One region of the Rahnella sp. EDr1-12 genome, then DNA from elsewhere that is predicted to be linked to it. Evidence: predicted binding sites of a transcription regulator. Region 1 holds the regulator's gene; each other region holds the start of a gene.

Region 1 (3,910 bases):
CTCCAGAATGCGCGATAGCCGATGCCTTTCACTTCAAACTCCACTTCGGCCAGTGACTCGGCGGTATGGCGGGTCATCAGTTCATTCTGACTTGGCGTGACGTTCAGGCGTGGCGTCTGATGATATAGCGCCAGACAAATGGCATCGAGCAGGGTGGTTTTCCCCGCGCCGGTCGGGCCGGTGATGGCGAATAAACCGTTGCTGGCGAACGGCTCGGCGGTGAAATCAATTTTCCATTCGCCTGCCAGCGAGTTCAGGTTTTTTAAACGCAGGCTGAGAATTTTCATTGTGCGCTGCCCTCCGTGCTCTGACCGCTGGTGACCTGTTCGACAACCTGGGCGAACAGCGTGCGCATCCGCGTCTGGCGCGGTTCATCCGTATCCGCTTCCAGCGACAATCTGCGTTCAAAAACGTCGCTGACGCTCAGCTCGCTGAGGGTTTCTTTTTCCTGCTGTTCGATGCTGTGGATCCGTTGTTCTTTACTGCGGCGCAGTAACACGACCTCCACCGGCAGTTCGGCGGTCAGCGCCTGAATGCGGCGCTGAATGTCGCTGAGATAATCCTGCGTCGCCACTTCAATATCCAGCCAGACCGGTTTTGTGGCATCGCCTCCGGTGAAGTGCGCCAGCTGCTGTTCAATCTCCGCCAGCGAGCCTTTGATGATTTGCATCGGCTGGAAAACGGGGATCTCCAGCGTGTCGATGGCGTTGAGCGTGGCACCGTCGAAATCCAGCAGATAGACGCTTTTGGCTTTGCTCAGCTCATCAAAACTGAGCGGAATAGGGGAACCGCTGTAACGGATATGTTCCGTTTTCGCCACGCACTGCGCGCGGTGGATATGTCCGAGCGCCACGTAATCTACCGGCGGGAACGCCTGCGCCGGAAAGGCATCGAGAGTTCCTATATAGATGTCGCGCACGGAATCAGAGGTGCTGACGCCAACGGTGGTCAGATGGCCGGTGGCGATGATTGGCAGCGGCAGACCCAGTTGGTCGCGTTTGGCCTGCGCAGCGTGCCACAGCGCATCATAATGCGCGGCAATGGCTTCCTGTAAGGCCAGCTGTTTGTCGCTGCCGGATTGCCCTGCCTGACTGGCGATTAAATCGCGCGGGCGTAAAAAGGGGATCGCACAGAGTACGGCTCCCGGCGTACCATTGCGCTGATTTAACACCAGCACTTGCTCAGACAGATCTTCGCCGACGGTGGCGATCACCCGGGTATTGAGACAGGAAAGCAGCTCGCGGGACTCATTTAACGTGGCGACGGAGTCATGATTACCCGCCAGCACAATCAGCTGACAGCCGGTGCGTTGTAATTCCACCACGAAGCGGTTATACAGTTCGCGGGCATAGCTCGGCGGTGAGCCGGTATCGAAAATGTCACCGGCCACGATCACGGCATCAACCTGATGATTTTCCACCTGTTCCGTCAGCCAGCGCAGAAAGGCCTGGTGCTCGGCGGCGCGGCTTTTGGTAAAGAAATACTGGCCAAGATGCCAGTCTGAGGTGTGGATCAGGCGCATGAAACTCCCTGTGGTTCGCGGTGCGGTAACAATGGCGCAAAGTATAAACGCCGACGGGGGACGATGTCCTGAGAAAATCGGACGCATTTCAGCAAGATGGCTGTTAAATTGCCGGGTAATGAACCATCCTTTCTATTCATAAATCTGTCACAAAACTGACGCATAATGGCGCCCGCAATCAAATAAAAGATCGCTAACCTATTGGCAGGACCTACGATGGCTAGACGTATATTAGTGGTTGAAGACGAAGCTCCTATTCGTGAAATGGTGTGTTTTGTACTGGAACAAAATGGCTATCAGGCTGTTGAAGCTGAAGATTTTGATTCCGCGGTGGCCCAGCTGGTCGAGCCTTATCCTGAGCTTATCCTGCTCGACTGGATGTTACCGGGCGGTTCCGGTATTCAGTTTATTAAGCACCTTAAACGTGAAGCCCTGACCCGCGAAATCCCGGTGATGATGCTGACCGCACGCGGTGAAGAAGAAGATCGGGTGCGCGGCCTCGAAGTGGGTGCCGATGATTACATCACCAAACCGTTTTCTCCGAAAGAACTGGTTGCCCGCATCAAAGCGGTAATGCGCCGCATTTCTCCGATGGCGGTGGAAGAAGTGATCGACATGCAGGGGCTGAGCCTGGATCCTTCCTCTCACCGGGTGATGGCCAACGAGCAGGCGCTCGACATGGGGCCGACCGAATTCAAATTATTACACTTCTTTATGACCCACTCAGAACGTGTTTACAGCCGCGAACAGTTGCTGAATAACGTCTGGGGCACTAACGTTTATGTGGAAGATCGCACCGTGGACGTGCATATTCGTCGTTTACGTAAAGCGCTGGAAACCAGTGGACATGACAGAATGATTCAGACTGTCCGTGGCACGGGATACCGTTTCTCAACGCGTTATTAATCCCCACAGCGGAGAATCTGTGTGTTAGAACGTTTGTCATGGAAACGGCTGGCCGGCGAATTTTTCCTCTTCTGCCTGCCAGCGATCATTCTCGGCATTTTTGTTGGCCATTTTGGCTGGCTTCTCTTTGCGTCGCTGCTGGCGGCGCTGGGCTGGAACTATTACAACCAGCTTAAACTCTCACATTGGCTGTGGCTTGACCGCAGCATCACCCCGCCAAACGGGCGCTGGAGCTGGGAGCCGCTGTTCTACGGGCTGAACCAGATGCAGATGCGTAACCGTCGTCGTCGTCGCGAATTAGGGCAATTAATTAAACGTTTTCGCAGCGGTGCAGAATCGTTACCTGATGCGGTGGTGCTGACCACCGAAGAGGGCAATATTTTCTGGTGTAACGGTCTGGCGCAGGAACTGCTCGGCTTTCGCTGGCCGGAAGACAACGGGCAGCACATCTTTAATCTTTTGCGCTACCCGGAGTTTCGCGCCTGGATCCAGGCACGTGATTTCAGCCGTGCACTGAATCTTCAGCTGAATAATGAGCATTACGTGGAGTTTCGCGTGATGCCTTATTCTGAAGGGCAATTACTGATGGTGGCGCGGGATGTCACGCAGATGCGTCAGCTCGAGGGCGCGCGACGCAACTTCTTCGCTAACGTCAGCCATGAGCTGCGTACGCCGCTGACCGTTTTGCAGGGCTATCTGGAAATGATGGAAGACGCCAAGCTGGAAGAGCCGTTTCGTTCCAAAGCGCTGGATACCATGCAGGAGCAGACGCGACGCATGGACGGGCTGGTAAAACAGTTGCTGACGCTGTCGAAAATAGAAGCCTCTGCCAATATGGATTTGCACGAGAAAGTCGATATTCCGGTGATGCTCGGCATGCTGGAGCGTGAAGTGCAGACGCTGAGCGGCGGCCAGCATGAGGTCGTATTCCGCATAAACGACAAGCTGAAGGTCTTTGGCAACGAAGATCAACTGCGCAGCGCGGTTTCCAATCTGGTGTACAACGCGGTGAATCACACCCCGGCGGGCACCCGCATTGAAGTCAGCTGGCAGCAAACGCCGCACGGCGCGCAGTTCCAGATAAGCGACAACGGGCCGGGTATTGCGCCTCAGCACCTTCCGCGCCTGACCGAACGTTTCTATCGCGTAGACAAAGCGCGCTCCCGCCAGACCGGCGGCAGCGGGCTGGGCCTGGCGATCGTCAAACATGCCCTGAGCCACCACAACGCCAGGCTGGAAGTCATGAGCGAAGTGGGTGTCGGCACCCGCTTTATGTTTACGCTGGCGCCGCGGTTGATTGTTCCGCAAGACGCCGGTGCGCAAGCTTCCGTTAAGCCTTAACCCTCTCAAGCCTGTTATCTGCGGATTTCAGGCTTTCTTACTCTCTTCCAAATGAACATTTCCTCTAAATGAACATTCTTCCCACTAACGTGAATTTTATTCACGTCCCATGAAGATTCCTCTGTTGCTGATAAGCGTGCT
Region 2 (3,910 bases), 100 kb from region 1:
GAAAGCCCAGGCTGCCAAGAAACACGTGAAACACGCTAAGAAAGCGGCTCCGGTTGCTCAGAAAGCCCAGGCTGCCAAGAAACACGTGAAACATGCTAAGAAAGCTGCTCCGGCTGCAAAAGCAACACCAGCAGCATAAGAAGTAAACCAGAAGTCTTTGTGAACGCATCTGCTCACATTTATCAAGACTGAATAATTTAACACCCGGTTCGCCGGGTGTTTTTTTCTTCAGTGTCTATCCGGAGGTACTGACAGATGATGCTGCGCCGCTACCTGTTCGAAATCACCTTTTCATCCATGATCCTCTGCGGATTGATCACCCTCTCCTTTTACTTCTGAAACATGAAGCGCCTTCCAGGACGCTTAAAAACCTGACACACCACTTTATCCAGACACAAAAAAACCGCCTTTCGGCGGCTTTGTCATTTATGGCTGATACGATCAGTAGAGCAAGCGGGCACGAATGGTTCCCGGGATCGCTTTCATCAGCTGTAACGCGGTAGTCAGCGTCGCGATATCTGTTTCCGCATCGATAACCACATAACCAATTTCCGGGCTGGTTTGCAGATACTGCGCGGCGATGTTGATGCCCTGCTCCGCAAAAATCTGGTTGATGCTGGTCAGCACGCCCGGACGGTTTTCGTGGATATGCAACAGACGGCTGGCTTTCTCAGTGTGTGCTGGCAAAGAGGCTTCCGGGAAGTTAACCGCTGACAGTGTTGAACCGTTGTCAGAGTATTTCGCCAGTTTGCCTGCCACTTCGAGGCCGATACCTTCCTGCGCTTCCATGGTCGAACCGCCAATGTGCGGCGTCAGCAGCACGTTGTCGAATTCACACAGCGGAGAATTGAAAGGATCGCTGTTGGTCGCTGGCTCTTCCGGGAAGACGTCGATCGCCGCACCAGAAAGATGTTTGCTGCGCAGTGCATTGCACAGAGCAGGAATGTCGATGACCGTGCCGCGCGAGGCGTTGATCAGCAGCGCGCCCGGCTTCATCTGCGCCAGCTGCACTTCAGAAATCATGTCTTTTGTCCCGGCGGTTTCGGGCACATGCAGCGTCACGACGTCGCTGGTATTAAGCAGTTCCTGCAACGAAGCAATTGGCTGCGCATTACCCAACGGCAATTTGCTTTCGATGTCGTAGTAGAACACGCGCATCCCGAGGCTTTCTGCCAGGATGCCCAGCTGCGTACCGATATGGCCGTAACCGATGATACCCAGACGTTTGCCGCGTGCTTCAAATGAACCGACGGCCAGCTTGTTCCAGATACCACGGTGCGCTTTCGCATTCGCTTCAGGAATACCGCGCATCATCAGCAACATTTCACCCAGCACCATTTCGGCTACTGAGCGGGTGTTAGAAAACGGTGCGTTGAACACCGGAACACCGCGACGCGTGGCGGCTTTCAGATCAACCTGATTGGTCCCGATACAGAAACACCCAACAGCCACCAGTTTTTCTGCTGCCTGGAACACTTCTTCGGTCAGCTGAGTACGCGATCGGAGTCCAACAAAGTGCGCATCACGAATCGACTCTTTGAGCGATTCTGTATCTAAAGCACCTTTGTGAAATTCAATATTGGTGTAACCCGCGGCACGGAGTGTATCAACCGCACTTTGGTGGACGCCTTCCACTAACAAAAATTTAATCTTGTCTTTCTCAAGTGATACTTTTGCCATTTCCCGACCCTATATTTTCTGGCTGAATTCGAACTGCGAGGTGATTGCTCACAGCCAACATAACAAAAAATCCGCCATCATCAATACAAACGATTGCCTGCCAGGCAGCAGAAGGCTCACCATGCCTGTTGGTTTTTAGCATTTCATGCTGGTTAGATTTTACAGCGCCAGACGTTCAGGAGGAGAAATACTGAAATGTGACATAAGTCACCAAATTAAAGCCTTTGAAGAAAAGATGATTCAACCAGAAAATTATCATCTTCATAACATTGCGTTATGACAGCGGGATGACAAGGCGGAGGCTGGCTGCTTTGGGCTAAAGCAGCCAGATCTTCTGCTTATATCGTCATTACTTCAGTTTAACGGTTTTCACGCCTTCGGAAGTCCCGACCAGCGCCACGTCTGCGCCACGGTTGGCGAACAGGCCAACGGTCACCACACCGGCAATGCTGTTGATCTTATTTTCCATCGCGACGGCATCCAGAATGTTCAGGTTATGCACATCGAGGATCACGTTACCGTTATCTGTCAGCACATTCTGACGGTATTCCGGCAGGCCGCCGAGTTTCACAAGCTCACGTGCAACATAGGAGCGCGCCATCGGGATCACTTCCACCGGCAGCGGGAATTTACCCAGCACATCGACCTGCTTGGAGGCATCCACAATACAGATGAATTTTTTGGCAATCGCCGCAATGATTTTTTCGCGGGTCAGCGCTGCGCCGCCGCCTTTAATCATTTGCATTGAACCGTTGATTTCATCTGCGCCGTCGACATACACATCCAGCGAATCGACTTCGTTACTGTCGAAAACATGGATGCCAAGGCTTTTCAGTTTTGCGGTAGACGCGTCGGAGCTGGAGACTGCGCCTTCGATCTGGCCTTTGATGGACCCCAGTGCATCAATGAAATGCGCGGCGGTGGATCCGGTACCAACACCGACAATGGTGCCCGGCGTGACGTAATCCAGTGCGGCCCAGCCGACTGCTTTCTTCAATTCTTCCTGCGTCATAATGGCTTCTCTGTCTGATAACCCGAAAGTGGCGTGAATAGTTCGGTGAAACGAATTGTGCCGGTGATTATAAAGCATGTCCCGGCAGATTGGGCAGCCAAGAGCGTGACAAGCTCACACTTATTAAGTGCAATTGCGCTGCAAACACCAAGATTTTCCTCACCACAAAAACTGACAAACTGTGGCATAGTGTCCGGATAATATTGAACCCAAGGGACAGAACTCCGATGAAACGCCCGGACTATAGAACGTTGCAGGCACTGGACGCGGTCATCCGTGAGCGCGGTTTTGAACGCGCCGCACAGAAGCTTTGCATCACACAATCGGCCGTCTCTCAGCGTATTAAGCAACTGGAAAATTTATTCGGCCAACCGCTGCTGGTGCGTACCGTTCCACCCCGCCCGACCGAGCAGGGACAGAAATTACTGGCCTTGCTGCATCAGGTGGAATTGCTGGAAGAAGAGTGGCTGGGCAGTGACAGCAACAGCGACAGTAATGATACGCCACTGCTGCTTTCGCTGGCAGTCAACGCCGACAGTCTGGCGACCTGGTTGTTACCCGCGCTGAAATCGGTGCTGGTCGACTCCCCTATCCGCCTGAATTTGCAGGTCGAAGATGAAACACGCACGCAGGAACGTCTGCGTCGCGGTGAAGTGGTCGGTGCGGTGAGTATTCAGCCACAGCCGCTGCCGAGCTGTCTGGTCGATCAACTGGGCGCGCTGGACTATCTGTTTGTCGGTTCCAAACCCTTTGCCGATCGCTACTTCCCGAACGGCGTCACCCGCTCCGCCTTGCTGAAAGCGCCTGCGGTGGCGTTTGACCACCTCGACGATATGCATCAGGCCTTCCTGCAACAGAACTTCGATTTGTCGCCGGGCAGTGTGCCGTGCCATATCGTTAACTCGTCGGAAGCCTTCGTGCAGCTGGCGCGTCAGGGCACTACCTGTTGCATGATCCCGCATCTGCAAATCGAGAAAGAACTGGAGAGCGGCGAACTGATCGACCTGACGCCGGGCCTGTTCCAGCGCCGTATGCTTTACTGGCACCGTTTTGCGCCGGAAAGCCGCATGATGCGTAAAGTCACCGACGCGCTGCTGGCCCACGGGCATCAGGTTCTGCGCCAGGACTGACCTTCCTGCTCAACCAAAAATGAAAAAACCCGCCTGAGCGGGTTTTTTCATTTCTACAGAATCATTCTTACTGAGCAGGTGCAGGTGC
Region 3 (3,910 bases), on a different contig from region 1:
CACGGGCATACGGGTCCCAGTAAGGGGCGCCAAGGCCGGTGAAGGCAGGCACCACATACACGCCGTTGGTGTCTTTCACTTTGCTGGCGAAATATTCGGAGTCTGTGGCATCGCTGATCAGTTTCAGTTCGTCGCGCAGCCACTGAATGGAGGCACCCCCGACGAATACCGCACCTTCCAGCGCATAGTTCACTTCGCCTCGCGGACCACAGGCAATCGTCGTCAGCAGACCATTTTTGGAGGTTACCGCTTCTGTGCCGGTGTTCATCAGCAGGAAGCAGCCAGTACCATAGGTATTTTTCGCCATACCCGGTTGTACGCACAGCTGACCATACAGCGCGGCCTGCTGGTCACCGGCGATACCGGCGATAGGAATACGCGTACCGCCTTTACCCCCGATGTTGGTCTGACCGTAAATTTCAGAAGAAGGGCGAACTTCCGGCAGCATGGCGCGCGGAATATCCAGCACTTCCAGCATACGTTCATCCCATTCCAGATTATGAATGTTGAACATCATGGTACGCGAGGCGTTAGTGTAATCAGTTACGTGAACACGTCCCTGAGTCATTTTCCACACCAGCCAGGTATCCACGGTGCCGAACAACAGCTCGCCGCGTGCAGCGCGTTCACGGGAACCTTCAACGTGGTCGAGGATCCATTTCAGTTTGGTACCAGAGAAGTACGGGTCAACCACCAGACCGGTGTTATGACGGATGTACTCTTCCATCCCGTCTTTCTTCAGCTTTTCACAGATGTCAGCAGTACGACGGCATTGCCACACAATCGCGTTATAAATCGGCTTGCCGGTTTCTTTTTCCCACACGATGGTGGTTTCACGCTGGTTGGTGATACCGATACCGGCGATCTGATCGGAGTTGATGTCGGCTTTCGCCAGCACTTCTACCAGCACCGAGCTCTGGGAAGACCAGATTTCCATCGGGTCGTGTTCCACCCAGCCGGATTTCGGGTAGATCTGGGTGAATTCGCGCTGTGAAACGCTGACGATGTTGGCATCGTGATCCAGAACTACGGCGCGTGAGCTGGTTGTACCCTGATCAAGTGCGACGATGTATTTTTTTTCGTGAGTCGTATCTGCTGACATAATTTTCATCCTGCGAATAAGTTAGCTTTGGAACAGTTTAGCCGATCAGGCTTTACGCTGTTTGGAAGGCTGAGGCGCTTTTTCATCTGCAATATCATTGATCTGATGTGGCAGATGACGACCAATCAACGCTTTGTACGCGATGGCACCGAGTGAAGCGCCGAGCAGCGGGCCAAAAATCGGAACCAGGAAGTAAGGAATATCACGTGCACCGGTGAAGGCGACTTTGCCCCAGCCAGCGAAGTAAGCGAACACTTTCGGACCGAAATCACGCGCCGGGTTCAGTGCGAAGCCGGTTAACGGGCCCATTGAAGCACCGATAACCGCGATCAGAATACCGATCAGCAGCGGAGCCAGCGGGCCGCGTGGAATGCCGTTGCCGTCATCCGTCAGGCCGAGGATCAGCGCCATCAGAATGGCAGTGATCACCGTTTCAACCAGGAAGGCCTGCAGTACGCTAATGTGCGGGTTTGGATAGGTGGAGAAGATACCGGCCAGATCCAGACTTTCGACACTGCCGCGCACCATATTATGGCTTTGCTCGAAATCGAAGAACAGGTTGTAGTAAAGACCGTAGACCAGCGCTGCGGCACAGAAGGCACCGGCGACCTGCGCCACGATGTAAGGCAGAACTTTGCGTCCTTCAAAGTTTGCAAACAAACATAACGCGACGGTCACCGCCGGGTTCAGGTGTGCGCCTGAAATCGCTGCGGTCAGGTAGATGGCCATTGCCACACCCAGACCCCAGATAATGCTAATTTCCCACTGGCCAAAGGTAGCACCGGCCAGTTTCATTGCTGCGACACAACCCGCACCAAAGAAAATGATAAGCCCGGTACCCAGAAACTCAGCGATGCACTGACCTTTTAATGTGGAACTCATGGTTTGGCTCATAGTTGGATCCTGCTAAGGATGATGTTAATGGTTAGTTATAGTTTTTCTGTTATGCGTACGTGAACGTAATCGGATTTTGCCGTTCATCATTAAATGAGAACGTAATGTGAATTTATCGTTAACGAGCATAAACGAGAAATAGCGAAATCGATTTTTGTGTGTTGTGTCATAAAAATGAGCGATTTCGCGTGTTGAAAGGTCCTGCCGACCGGTAAAAAGCCCACACCGTGACATTCCCGTGAAGGCTGTGAAGCTAAAGGCGCATGTCGGATGGCGCTCAGGGTATTCGGTATTCGCTGACATTTCTGGAGGGTGACTCTGCTTTTTAAGCATTTCCTGATACTCAGCCTGTGAAAATTGCAACAGACTGCGTGCAGAGAGGGGTTCTTGGTAGACAGGGCAAGGCTGGCTACATACAATCACTCGTTAAGACACCCGCCGTTTTTTTGAAATCCCGGTGAAGTTCAAACGTCATTGCGATTTGAATTTATTATAGAAATCGGCGAAGTGCAGGAATTTTTGAGCCGTGTCCGGACGATGCGGCAGAACATAAGATGTGCGCCTTGCGAACATAAGGGGACCGAAAAATGTCATTTGAAGTATTTGAGAAACTAGAAGCTAAAGTTCAGCAAGCGATCGATACCATTACTCTGTTGCAGATGGAAATCGAAGAACTGAAAGAGCAAAACAACACCTTGTCTCATGAAGTTCAGCAGGCGAGTGGTAATCACGAGTCGCTGGTGCGCGAAAACGCACAGCTGAAAGAAGAGCAACACGTCTGGCAGGATCGTCTGCGTGCACTGTTGGGAAAAATGGAAGAAGTCTAACGGCTTCATTTTCCAAATAAAAAAGGACGCCCAGGCGTCCTTTTTTGTTGCTGTAAGCGAAGGTTATTCGATATCGAGCGGGTCTTCTGACAGGATGATACCGGTGTTATCAGCATACAAGTGGTCGCCGGAGAAGAAGGTCACGCCGCCGAAATTAACACGAATGTCGCTTTCGCCGATCCCCTCACTGCCTGCGCCAGCCGGAATGGCTGCCATAGCCTGAATGCCAAGGTCGAGCTCTTCCAGGTCATCCACCTGACGAACCGCACCGTAAATCAAAATGCCTTCCCATTCGTTTTGCAATGCCTGACGTGCCAGACCGGCATCAAGTAATGCACGACGAACAGAACCGCCGCCATCGACCACCAACACGCGGCCACGACCATTCTCTTCCAGCAGGTCATAAAGCAAGCCATTGTCTTCGAAACACTTCACTGTCGTGATTTGCCCGCCAAATGAAGTACGGCCACCAAAGTTGGAGAACAGGGGTTCGACAACATTCACTTCTTCATGGTAGATATCGCAAAGTTCGGAAGTATCGTATTTCATAGGATTTCATCTGGTTGCTGCATGAACGTTCAGTATATCCCTTATCGGCGGATGTTGGCAAAATCATCAATTGTTAAATGTGAAAAGTGACCCGATTAGCGCACGCCAGGCCACTTTTCTTCAATTCAGTAACAGACCCACTGCAAACAATACGTTAGTCAGTAACGCAGCTTTTACCATGTGCTCCAGCAGAGGGCGTACTTCCATTGAGGTTTTTGCGCGATTCACCCGGCGGATATGGATTGCCAGCACCGGTACGGCCAGAAGAAACAGCCAGCCGGTCCAGTGATGCAGATATACGGCAGAGAATACCGCCAGACAAATTGCGGCGGCAGTCAGGATGACCGTGTGATAACGACGCGCATTGACCGGCCCCAGACGGACGGCCAGCGTGTTCTTGCCATTGGCGCTGTCGGTGTCGATATCACGCAGGTTGTTAATGTTGAGCACTGCAGTGGAGAGCAGGCCGGTCGCCGTTGCTGGCAGCATCACAATCCAGTCGAAGTATCCCGCCTGCAAATAGAACGTACCGGCAACG
Region 4 (3,910 bases), on a different contig from region 1:
ATGTCGGGCTGGGTTTGGTCTACAGCCCTTTGCACAGCAGATAGCGGTACGGCAGGTTTTCGGTATCGGACGCCAGCAACCTGTGCTCCATAAAGCGGCAGAAACCCGGAATATCGCGGGTGGTTGCCGGATCATCGGCGACGATCAACAGGGTTTCCCCGTCTTTCATGGTGCGTACCGCTTTGCGAACCATCATTACGGGTTCCGGGCAACGCAGGCCCAGCGCATCAAGCTGATGGTCCGGGTTGATAAAGGGATCGTTCATTTCGTTTCTCAACATCTGGGTGCAGGAATGCGCGGTTGTCTGGCAAAGGCCAACAGTTTAACCCGCAGAATTTCTGGTGCAACTCACGCGGCTCATTGCGCTAAAATTAACCGTTGGATCTGTTGCGCAAACGGTGCGCAAACAGGTACTATGCGCGCCGCACCGAATTATCGGCGCGAAAAGTCACAATATTCTTGGGTTCCCTCACCCCAATTCACTAAAAAGGTCACATCTATGTACTCTTTTACTGCTCAGCAGCGGTTTTCCGCGCTGATATGGCTTTCGCTATTCCACATCGCCATCATCACCTCCAGTAACTATCTGGTTCAGTTGCCCGTCTCCATTTTTGGTTTCCACACCACCTGGGGCGCGTTCACCTTTCCGTTTATTTTTCTGGCCACCGATCTGACCGTCCGTATTTTTGGTGCTCCGCTGGCGCGACGCATTATTTTGTCGGTGATGGTGCCGGCACTGGCGATCTCCTACGTGATTTCCGCGCTGTTCTTTGAAGCGCAATGGCAGGGTGCACAAGCGCTCAGCAGCCTGAATATCATGGTCGCGCGTATCGCCACCGCCAGTTTTATGGCGTATGTGCTGGGGCAAATTCTCGACGTTCACGTGTTTAACCGCCTGCGCCAGAACCGCCGCTGGTGGATAGCGCCGGTCGCCTCGATGTTCCTCGGCAACATCAGCGACACGCTGTCGTTTTTCTTTATCGCCTTCTACAAAAGCAGCGATGCGTTTATGGCCCAGCATTGGGTGGAAATCGCGATGGTGGATTACACGTTCAAAGTGCTGATCTGTCTGGTGTTCTTCCTGCCGATGTACGGCATGCTGCTGAACATGCTGCTCAGGCGTTTGTCCGCACAGGGAAATCACGACCACCCGGCCCTGCGCGCGCACTGAAAATTCGCGGGGGCAAATGGCTCCCCGCTCACCTCGCTAAAAACAAAAATCGCGCCATAATCTGACTTGCATTTGTGGCGTGAATAGGTTGCCATAAGGCCGTTAAATCAACATCTCAGCCTGATAAACAGGTCACTTAAGGAAGCCCGATGCGTAACTTCGCTAAAATGATGGGAATGGCAGTACTGATCGCCGGTCTGGCTGCGTGTGACGGGAAGTCCACTGATGCACCGGATGCCAATAAAGCCGCCGCCGCCGCCGCGACAACCGCGCCAGTCAGCCTGCTGGATGGGAAAGTGACTTTCTCCCTGCCGCAGGGAATGAGCGACCAGAGCGGTAAGCTGGGCACGCAGGCAAACAACATGCACGTGTATGCTGACAGCACCGGTCAGAAAGCGGTGATTGTGATCCTCGGCGATAACACCACGGAATCGCTGGAAGTGCTGACTGCCCGTTTGCAGGATCAGCAAAAAGCCCGTGATACCAACTTGCAGGTCGTGACCAACAAATCGATTCAGGTTAACGGACAGACCATGCAGCAGTACGACAGCGTCATCACCTCGGCCGGTCAGAAAGCCTATTCTTCAATCGTGCTGGGTAAAGTGGACAGCCATTTGCTGACGCTGCAAATTACTCTGCCAGCCGACAATCAGCAGCAGGCGCAGGCTGATGCAGAAGCCATTATCAATACGCTGAAAGTGCAGTAAATTCAGGGTCAGTGACACCCTCAGGCGGAGCTCAGGCTCCGCTTTTTTTTATCTCCGTCAGCCACTTTGCTTCTCCGCACGCACCTCCGTAATAAAAATGTAACAATTCTGTCATAACTCACAGTTCGTTTGCGCGCAAACCGCTAACATGATGTTCGTTTTAGAACACACTTGCTCATGACGAGTCAGACCTGATTTATGCCATCGGAGGCATGTATGCTCAGTATTTTCAAACCCGCACCACACAAAGCTCCCGTGGATGAAAACCACGTCGACCCGCTTTATCGCCGTCTCCGCTGGCAGATTTTCATGGGGATTTTCTTCGGTTACGCCGCCTATTATCTGGTGCGCAAAAACTTCGCACTGGCCATGCCGTACCTGATCGATCAGGGCTTCTCCCGTGGCGATCTCGGTTTTGCGTTATCCGGTATTTCTATTGCGTACGGCATCTCAAAATTCATTATGGGGTCGGTATCAGACCGCTCGAATCCGCGCATGTTTCTGCCCGCCGGTTTGATTCTGGCTGCGGCTGTGATGCTGTTTATGGGCTTCGTGCCGTGGGCAACCTCAAGCATTGCCATCATGTTTGTTTTGCTGTTCCTGTGTGGCTGGTTCCAGGGAATGGGCTGGCCGCCGTGCGGACGCACCATGGTTCACTGGTGGTCACAGAAAGAACGCGGCGGCGTGGTATCGGTATGGAACTGCGCACATAACGTCGGCGGCGGTATTCCTCCGCTGCTGTTCCTGCTCGGGATGGCGTGGTTTAACGACTGGCACGCAGCGTTGTACATGCCTGCTTTCGGCGCGATCCTGCTGGCCGTATTTGCCTTCATGACCATGCGCGATACCCCGCAGTCCTGCGGTTTACCGCCGATTGAAGAGTATAAAAACGACTATCCGCCGGACTACGTGAAAGAATCGGCTGAGCAGGAACTGACCGCGAAACAGATTTTCATGCAGTACATTTTGCCGAACAAACTGCTGTGGTATATCGCGCTGGCAAACGTATTTGTTTACCTGCTGCGCTACGGCATCCTCGACTGGTCACCGACTTACCTGAAAGAAGTGAAGCATTTCGCGCTGGATAAATCCTCATGGGCATACTTCCTGTATGAATATGCGGGGATCCCGGGGACGCTGCTGTGCGGCTGGATGTCGGACAAAGTCTTCAAAGGGAATCGCGGCGCAACCGGCGTGTTCTTTATGGTGCTGGTGACCATCGCCACCGTCGTGTACTGGCTGAACCCGGTCGGCAATCCGGGCATTGATATGGCCTGCATGATCACCATCGGCTTCCTGATTTATGGCCCGGTGATGCTGATTGGTTTACACGCGCTGGAGCTGGCACCGAAAAAAGCAGCGGGCACCGCGGCAGGTTTCACCGGTCTGTTTGGTTATCTTGGTGGCTCGGTCGCCGCCAGTGCGATTGTCGGTTACACCGTGGATTACTTCGGCTGGGACGGCGGTTTTATCGTGATGATCGCCGGTTGTGTGCTGGCCGTGCTGCTGCTGGTTCTGACCATGCTCAGTGAAAACAAACACAAAGCGCAGCTGGCTAAAAGTGCCTGATTGAGGATCACCGGCAGCCAAAAGGCACCCCTGGGTGCCTTTTGGTTTTCTACGCCATGGCCTGTGGGATCCGCTTTCCCTGTGCATCAAACAGTAAAACACTGGCGGCATTAAACCCGAACCTGAGGGCGGTATGGCGGGGAAACGAAAGCTGTTTCGACGATTTCATCTTCAGGGCGTGCTCACCAAATGTTGCGTACACCAGCGTCGAATCCCCCTGAAGTTCCGTAAAATCGACCACAACGTCAAACCCATGATCTGTCGCTTCCTCCAGGCGTAACAGCTCGGGGCGGATGGCGAGCGACACCCTTTGTCCGTCCTGCGCCGCCGGGAATTTATCCCCCAGCGGAAACAGCGGCTGCCCGTTAACCCGAAGCTGGCGGCCAACGACCTGCGCCGGGATCACATTGATTTTCGGCGTGCCAATAAAACCGGCAACAAAAAGGCTGGCGGGATGGTTATA

Evidence for each region. The regulator PhoB, encoded in region 1, activates phosphate uptake and scavenging genes when phosphate is short. The targets are predictions, from matches to a motif close to CTGTCATAAAACTGNCNNAT.
Region 2: serA (phosphoglycerate dehydrogenase) is a predicted target of PhoB. The motif match lies at 1,955-1,974, and genes of this name have one in related genera.
Region 3: ACO0U8_RS22750 (MIP/aquaporin family protein) is a predicted target of PhoB. The motif match lies at 2,160-2,179, and genes of this name have one in related genera.
Region 4: glpT (glycerol-3-phosphate transporter) is a predicted target of PhoB. The motif match lies at 1,976-1,995, and genes of this name have one in related genera.

Annotation. Positions count from the first base shown of each region.
Region 1 covers NZ_JBLZNY010000001.1:1,291,914-1,295,823, reverse strand. Annotated here, with positions in the region: gene sbcC (exonuclease subunit SbcC) at 1-287, opposite strand, end outside; gene sbcD (exonuclease subunit SbcD) at 284-1,522, opposite strand; gene phoB (phosphate response regulator transcription factor PhoB) at 1,739-2,428, shown strand; gene phoR (phosphate regulon sensor histidine kinase PhoR) at 2,450-3,769, shown strand.
Region 2 covers NZ_JBLZNY010000001.1:1,396,834-1,400,743, forward strand. Annotated here, with positions in the region: gene asr (acid resistance repetitive basic protein Asr) at 1-139, shown strand, start outside; gene serA (phosphoglycerate dehydrogenase) at 442-1,680, opposite strand; gene rpiA (ribose-5-phosphate isomerase RpiA) at 2,030-2,692, opposite strand; gene ACO0U8_RS06620 (LysR family transcriptional regulator ArgP) at 2,920-3,822, shown strand; gene ACO0U8_RS06625 (oxidative stress defense protein) at 3,890-3,910, opposite strand, start outside.
Region 3 covers NZ_JBLZNY010000009.1:81,233-85,142, forward strand. Annotated here, with positions in the region: gene glpK (glycerol kinase GlpK) at 1-1,102, opposite strand, end outside; gene ACO0U8_RS22750 (MIP/aquaporin family protein) at 1,148-1,996, opposite strand; gene zapB (cell division protein ZapB) at 2,584-2,823, shown strand; gene rraA (ribonuclease E activity regulator RraA) at 2,887-3,372, opposite strand; gene ACO0U8_RS22765 (1,4-dihydroxy-2-naphthoate polyprenyltransferase) at 3,493-3,910, opposite strand, start outside.
Region 4 covers NZ_JBLZNY010000008.1:68,306-72,215, forward strand. Annotated here, with positions in the region: gene tusA (sulfurtransferase TusA) at 20-265, opposite strand; gene ACO0U8_RS22000 (7-cyano-7-deazaguanine/7-aminomethyl-7-deazaguanine transporter) at 500-1,171, shown strand; gene ACO0U8_RS22005 (DcrB family lipoprotein) at 1,321-1,878, shown strand; gene glpT (glycerol-3-phosphate transporter) at 2,095-3,447, shown strand; gene ACO0U8_RS22015 (ABC transporter ATP-binding protein) at 3,497-3,910, opposite strand, start outside.